3 regions of the Blautia sp. MCC270 genome follow, and region 3 is predicted to be linked to each of the others. Evidence: riboswitches for the same ligand, from Rfam matches in the RefSeq annotation. Region 3 holds a riboswitch; each other region holds the start of a gene.
What was found. Region 3 has a riboswitch for cobalamin ahead of GPK58_RS01000 (sirohydrochlorin cobaltochelatase). Riboswitches for the same ligand answer to the same signal wherever they lie in the genome.
Positions count from the first base shown of each region.

Region 1: another riboswitch for cobalamin. It lies ahead of GPK58_RS09315 (ABC transporter substrate-binding protein); the one in region 3 lies ahead of GPK58_RS01000 (sirohydrochlorin cobaltochelatase).
Region 2: another riboswitch for cobalamin. It lies ahead of nikB (nickel ABC transporter permease); the one in region 3 lies ahead of GPK58_RS01000 (sirohydrochlorin cobaltochelatase).

Region 1 covers NZ_WQQD01000029.1:24,536-26,810, forward strand. The annotation lists gene GPK58_RS09315 (ABC transporter substrate-binding protein) at 1-1,028, opposite strand, end outside; cobalamin riboswitch at 1,135-1,425, opposite strand; gene pcrA (DNA helicase PcrA) at 1,527-2,275, opposite strand, start outside.
Region 2 covers NZ_WQQD01000049.1:11,215-13,489, reverse strand. The annotation lists gene nikC (nickel transporter permease) at 1-66, opposite strand, end outside; gene nikB (nickel ABC transporter permease) at 67-1,005, opposite strand; cobalamin riboswitch at 1,190-1,378, opposite strand; gene GPK58_RS11330 (M14 family metallopeptidase) at 1,664-2,275, opposite strand, start outside.
Region 3 covers NZ_WQQD01000003.1:64,288-66,562, forward strand. The annotation lists gene GPK58_RS00995 (NAD(P)/FAD-dependent oxidoreductase) at 1-184, shown strand, start outside; cobalamin riboswitch at 504-678, shown strand; gene GPK58_RS01000 (sirohydrochlorin cobaltochelatase) at 841-2,133, shown strand; gene GPK58_RS01005 (hypothetical protein) at 2,255-2,275, shown strand, end outside.

The sequences.
Region 1 (2,275 bases), on a different contig from region 3:
GCACTTGCATACATCTCACTGAGCATGATCGGGTAAACACGTCCGTTCTTTACTGCGTCAAGGCTCTTCAGGGACTCATCATCCTGGATCACTGCAAGCTGGCTGTTCTTAACAGTTTCCGGATCATCTCCTGCATATGGCATGTAAACCACAAAGATCACGTCAGGGTTGGCTGCGATGATATCCTCTTTTCCAACGGTGGAAGCATCCGGGTTTGCAAGAGTTGCGCCTAACTGTGTTACCATATCTCCGCCAAGGCTCTTTACGCCATAGTTTGTGATGTCATCTCCAAGAGGCTCCAATACCATTACGCTTGGTTTGTCTTTTACATCTGCAGTTGCAGTAAGAGTTTTGTCGATCACTGCTTTTGCATCATCAACGATAGCCTGTGCTTTGTCCTGTACATCGAAGATCTTTCCGATATTTAAGATATCTGTGAATTCATTTTCCAGTGTTCTGTCGCCGTCCGGACGAGTATTGGTGTTGTAGTAGGTGTTGCAGCCTTTGTCGATCCAGTCTGTTACATTTCCCAGATTCTTATCAGAGAAAAGAGAGCTCCAGGATAAGATCATGTCCGGCTCCAGCATTGTTACAGTTTCAAGGGATGGGGTAAATTCGTCAAGATAATTTGTTTTTGAGAATGCTTCTTTGAGATCTTCCGGAACTTCATTATCAAGACCTGCGGTAGCTACCAGGTGGTCTTCCAGACCAAGTGCGAGCATAGTCTCAATGCTTCCCTGATATACAGCAAGGACTTTTTCCGGTGCTTTTTCATAAGTGGTTTCGATTTCGTTTCCATCGTAATCATAGGTTGTGATGGTCAGAGGATATTCTGTCTTGGTTGCCTCTGCGGAAGAATCTTCGATGTCTGCAGACTCTGTACTGTCTTCTGCTGCCGGCTGGTTGTCTTCCTTGATGGTCTCGGAGTCTGCTCTCTCTGCGGCATAAACAGCCGGAGCTGCTGATACGGTCATTGCCGCTGCCATTACCATTGCCATGATTCTTGTGGATACATACTTGTTTTTCATTTCATTTCCTCTCTTTTCGCCTGTTTTATCTCCTGTTGCCTATGGGTAACCGAAAAGATGGGGCTTCATAAAATCTGCACGGAACACTTTGTACGGAAGCTCCCACTTACATACTGTCAAGCAGGTTTCCTGACTTACAGACTCAGAAAAAACTCCGCAAAATAAAAACTGATACACCATTCATCTTTTAGCCAATCATGAATGATGTATCAGAATTTTCTCCAGAATCTCTCTGACATCGGGATTTCGCCTTCTCACATGAGTTTCTGCAATGGCATGTGAAATCCCTTCTTCTGTATACAGTGGCCGCAACCGCTCAGGCTTTTTACCCGATTCCCTCCTCACAGTATCCGGCAGCATATGTGCCGGTGATACTGTTCACTTCACAGCAATTCAATTACGCTGATACTGATTCTAACATACCGGTTTTCCAATTACAACCTTGAGGCCGGATTTTTACAGTTTTTTGCAGAAATAGTCTGCCCGGAGAGATCCCTCTCAGATCTTCTTCAGCTTGGCAAAACCGGCGAACATTTTTTTCACGCCGACTTTGTCAAAGTCTACCGTCACTTCGTAGTCTCTGCCGCCGTCTGCGATATTTTTTACGATACCGACTCCGAATTTCACATGACGGACCGTGTCTCCCTCACCATAGTCCAGGCTGTCCGCCTTCTTCACTGTGAAATCTTTTTTCTGCAGGGTGCTCTTTGCCTGGAAATTCATTTTCATCTGGGCATAGGCGCTTTTCGGAGATACGATATCATCTACTCTGGGCTTTTTCTCCTGAATGGTATGTCCAAGATCTACCAGCTCCCGTGGAACCTCCCTTACAAAACGTGACACACGGTTATACTGAGTCTCCCCACGGATCATCCGCTGTTTTGCACAGGTTAAAGTCAGTTCCTTCATGGCACGGGTGATTCCCACATAACAGAGCCTTCGCTCCTCCTCGATATCCGACGGATCACCGGACCAGATGGAAGCATATCCCGGAAAAACACCGTCCTCCATTCCCACGATAAATACATTGGGGAATTCCAGTCCCTTGGCACTGTGAAGGGTCATCAGCAACACATAATCCTGATCCGGATCAACAGAATCGATATCTGCCACCAGTGCGATCTCCTCCAGAAATGCAGAAAGTGTTGCCGGCTGTCCGGCCTCCTCCATGGCTTCCTGGAAGGATTCTGTCTTGGAGATCAGCTCATCGATATTTTCGATCCTCGCCTGAGCCTCCTCCGTTTTCT
Region 2 (2,275 bases), on a different contig from region 3:
GAGACCCAGAATGAAGAAAAGAGTGAACTGTTTATTTTCTTTGAATGTTCGTAATACCTTTTTCAATTATCTATCCTCCTTAAGTCTTGGATCGAGATAAGTATAGGACAGATCCACAAGCAGGTTGATGCACATGTACAGGATTGCGATCCAGAGTACATAGCCCTGTACAAGAGGATAGTCACGACAGGAAATTGCTTTTACTGCCATATTTCCCATTCCAGGCCAGTTGTAAATGATCTCTACAACTGCAGTACCTCCCAGAAGACTTCCAAGGGAAAGTCCCAGCAATGTTACCAGAGGAAGCATTACGTTAGGAAGGACGTGTTTCCAGAGGATAACGCTTTCCTTGATTCCACGCATTCTTGCACCTGTGACATAATCCTGGTGAAGTTCCTCCAGTACTGCACTTCTTACCTGTCTGGTATATTTTGCAGACATGGCAAGTGCAAGAGTCAGCGCCGGGAGGATCATGGATTTAAAATCCGTACTGCCTCCTGCAACATTGATCCAGCGAAGCTGAACACCAAAGATGCTGAGAAGGATCAGGCCTAGCCAGAAGCTTGGAACAGATACTCCCACAAAGGTAATTCCTCTCACAAAATAATCCGGGAATTTGTTCTGATATACAGCGGCCAGGATTCCAAGCGGTATGGAAATAATGACCATCATCAGAAGTGCCAGCAACGACATCCTCAGCGTCGGCCAGAAACAGGATACCAGTTTATCTGTTACCGGCATTTTGAAAGAATAGGACTGTCCCATATCTCCTGTAACAACACCCTTCAGCCAGGAACCATACTGCACGAGAAATGGCTGATCAAGGCCAAGCTCATGTCTTGTCTGTTCCAGAAGCTCTGGTGTAGGAAGATTACCACACTCTGTCAGCATGATCTCCGCAGGATCACCAGGTGACAGGTAGGTCAGTCCAAATGTGAAAAAGCTGATTCCAAATAATACAATGATGATCTGGAGAAATCTTTTTCCTACTTGTTTCTTTGTCACGTTTTACTCCTTTCCTCATTTGATGCGATTTTAACATTGCCGTTTTAATTTAGTTAGATAAAAGAAACTATTGGATTCTTAATATGCAGAACATGCATGGAATTTTAGAAAATTTGCACGAAAAAAGCCCGTGACGAAATACGGGCACACAAAATAAATATGCTTCCTATCTTCCGTAAGAATCATTTTAAAACAATTGCAAGCAGGTCTCCTGACTTAGGATCCTTACCCTCAGACACCTTCCCGGTCTATTTCTCACGTACTCGACCAGTGGTACTTTGTCTGAGGATTCCCCCTTACAGTGACGGGATCGTACCGGATTTACACCGGTTTCCCTATTAATCCTCTCAGAACTTACAACGGCTGATGTGAAAATCAGCAAATGCTGTTAAATTACTGCAACATTATATGATAAAACTATAGTTTATGTCTATGGAAAAATGTTATATTTTTAGAAAACTCATAAATTTTGTTAAAGATGCTTGAATTGTATATATCCCCCATGGGGGATATGACAATTGGATTTATCTGATCTGCTAAAAAAAACACGGATTTTACCTCGCTGTTTTTACAAATAGAATAGCAAATGGTAAAACCCGGTTTTCTTACTGTTTCAATATGATTTCAGACAGAAGCGTTCTGAAAAGGTTGTTTACTATCAGGTCAGAGTCTCCGTGATCGCTGCATATGCGATCATTGGTCCGTCTTCAATAATGTTCAGACTGGCTGTTTGATAAAGTACGACTCCGTTTTCAGTTGCAATAGATGTGTAAAGTAAATTTCCATAGTAATCTCTCAGTTCACCTAATTCTTCTCCCTTAAAGAAGTACTCTCCAGGCTTCTTGGATGGATACCAGCATCCTGTATACGGCGCATATTCATAGACTACATTTTCAAGAAGCATCTGACGGTAATGCTTCAGACCATGACACGCCTTTCCCTGGAGATGAAAAACAAGGTGACGGACGTCTCTTTTATCCTGTTCTACTTCCTCCCAGGTCCAGTAGCTGTGTCCGCCTCTTTCGATAAGAATACTTGGAATTCCAAGAGAAGAAGCATAATTGTAGGCGCCACCTGTGGCAGTTGTGGAACGGACTACATATTTTACGCCGATATGCCGTGCCATATGTAATGACTTCTCTGCTGTCTTTTCATCTACAACCCCTACATAATAAACATAGGGATGAAGCTGTTCAAACCCATCTCCACTATGTAGGTCGATATAATAATCTGCTATAGAAAAAAGTTTCGTCACTATAGTATAGGCAAT
Region 3 (2,275 bases):
GCTTTATGGCGTTGAGGTTAAATTCTACAACATGGAGGTCGAGATCGACGAAAATCTGGAAACCTGCCACAAGGGTCTCTTTGTTATCGGAGACTGCAGCGGCGTGACCCATTCTCTGTCCCATGCATCTGCCAGCGGAATCTACGTAGCCAGATACCTGGAGCAGGAGTATTTTAACAGATAAACTGCAGAGCAGTTTATCTGTTATGAGCAAGTAGCAAAGCGGATTGCGAATATCTGATGTAAGACAGTCCTTTTCTGATATCAGGGTGATGACAGAAAGGGGCTGTTTTTTATGCAGGATATGCATGAATATTGGAGAAAGTATTCTGATAATAACTGACAGATACAGGGAGAAAACCGGTTACTGTTCACTGGTAATATTTCGTGAGGTGTTTTTTGTGAGCGAAGATCACAGAAAACCGTGAATCGTCTGACATCAATCTTGACAAATTTGTGAGTTTGTGGTAAAAGTTAGATAACCAGGTAAAAGAAAATATGTGCAAATGTTATAATGATAAGGTTGCATCCAGTCGGATGTGCAAAAGAGAATCCGGTGAGAATCCGGAACGATACCGTCACTGTGAAAGGGGAGCTGCTTTTACAACCACTGGGAGACCGGGAAGGGAAAGCAGCGTGGAACCAAGTCAGGAGAACTGCCTTATTGTGAGATTCAGGGATTCGCGGTTTACGAATCGGTATTCTCCATAACAATACAGAACTTCTTTTTATGTATTTGTATTGCGCAGAGAATCATGTGTGAGCAGGCGGCCGCAGAGAGCTGCTGCTTTTTTGTACATATCAGTATTCTGGAAATACATGAAAAGAGGACAATGAGAAATGAAAAGAAAAACAATGTTAGCTCTGATGCTCGCAGTTTCCATGACATGCTCTATGGGTGCGGCTACAACAGCAATGGCAGCAGAGGATTCTGCTACAGAAGAGAACGCTGAGGCAGCTGATACCACAGAGGCTTCTGATGCAGATCAGGAAGCAGCAGATAATGTAGCAGCTCTGATCGACAAGATCTATGTACAGGAAAGAAACGACACAACAGATGAGGACTGCAAGGCAGCCAAAGAAGCATGGGATGCTCTGACAGATGCTCAGAAAGAACTGGTAGAGGGTGAGAATGCAGATCCGGATTATTTCGGACGTGACACAGGAGATGCTTCCAAGGACGATCCGCGTAACCAGGATGAGATCGGCGAGAATGAACTTCTTGTTGTAAGCTTTGGTACTTCCTTCAATGACAGCCGTGCAGAGGATGTCAAGGGAATCGAGGATGCTCTTGCAGAAGCTTATCCGGACTGGTCTGTAAGAAGAGCATTTACAGCACAGATCATCATCAACCATGTAGAGGCAAGAGATGATGAAGTGATCGATAACATGCAGCAGGCTCTTGACCGTGCAGTAGAGAATGGTGTTAAGAATCTGGTTGTACAGCCTACTCATCTGATGCATGGTGCTGAGTACGATGAGATGACAGAAGCGATCAATGGCTATAAAGATAAATTCGAGTCTGTAGCTATCGCAGAGCCAATGCTCGGTGAGGTTGGAGACGATGCAACTGTGATCAATGATGACAAGAAAGCCGTTGCTCAGGCAATCACAGATACGGCTTGCAAAGAGGCCGGATTTGACAGCATGGATGCAGCAGCTGAGGCTGGCACAGCATTCGTATTCATGGGACATGGAACATCTCATACAGCTAACGTTACATACGATCAGATGCAGACACAGATGGAAAACCTTGGATTGAAGAACGCATTCATCGGTACTGTAGAGGGTAAGCCGGAAGATACAGCCTGCGACAAGGTTATCGAGAAGGTAAAAGAAGCAGGATACAAGAACGTTGTTCTTCGTCCGCTGATGGTTGTTGCCGGAGACCATGCAAATAACGATATGGCCGGTGATGAGGAGGATTCCTGGAAGAGCCAGTTTGTAGCATCCGGAAACTTCGATAAGGTTGACTGCCAGATCGAGGGTCTTGGAAGAATCGAAGCAGTTGAGAAGCTTTATGTAGAGCATACAAAGGCAGCCATCGATTCTCTGGGAAGCACTGAGGAGTCCGCAGATTCTGATGCAGCAGCAGATACAGAGGCTGATTCTGCTGAGGAGTCCGCAGAATAATAAATATAAAAATATCTGAGTGAGTTCAGATACCTATAAGAAATCAATGTAACTGCCCGGAAAGATCAGGAAGACTGTTTTCCGGGCAGATTGCTGTATCTATGGAAGGGAGAAGATTATCATGAAAAAACGCTATGTAAAC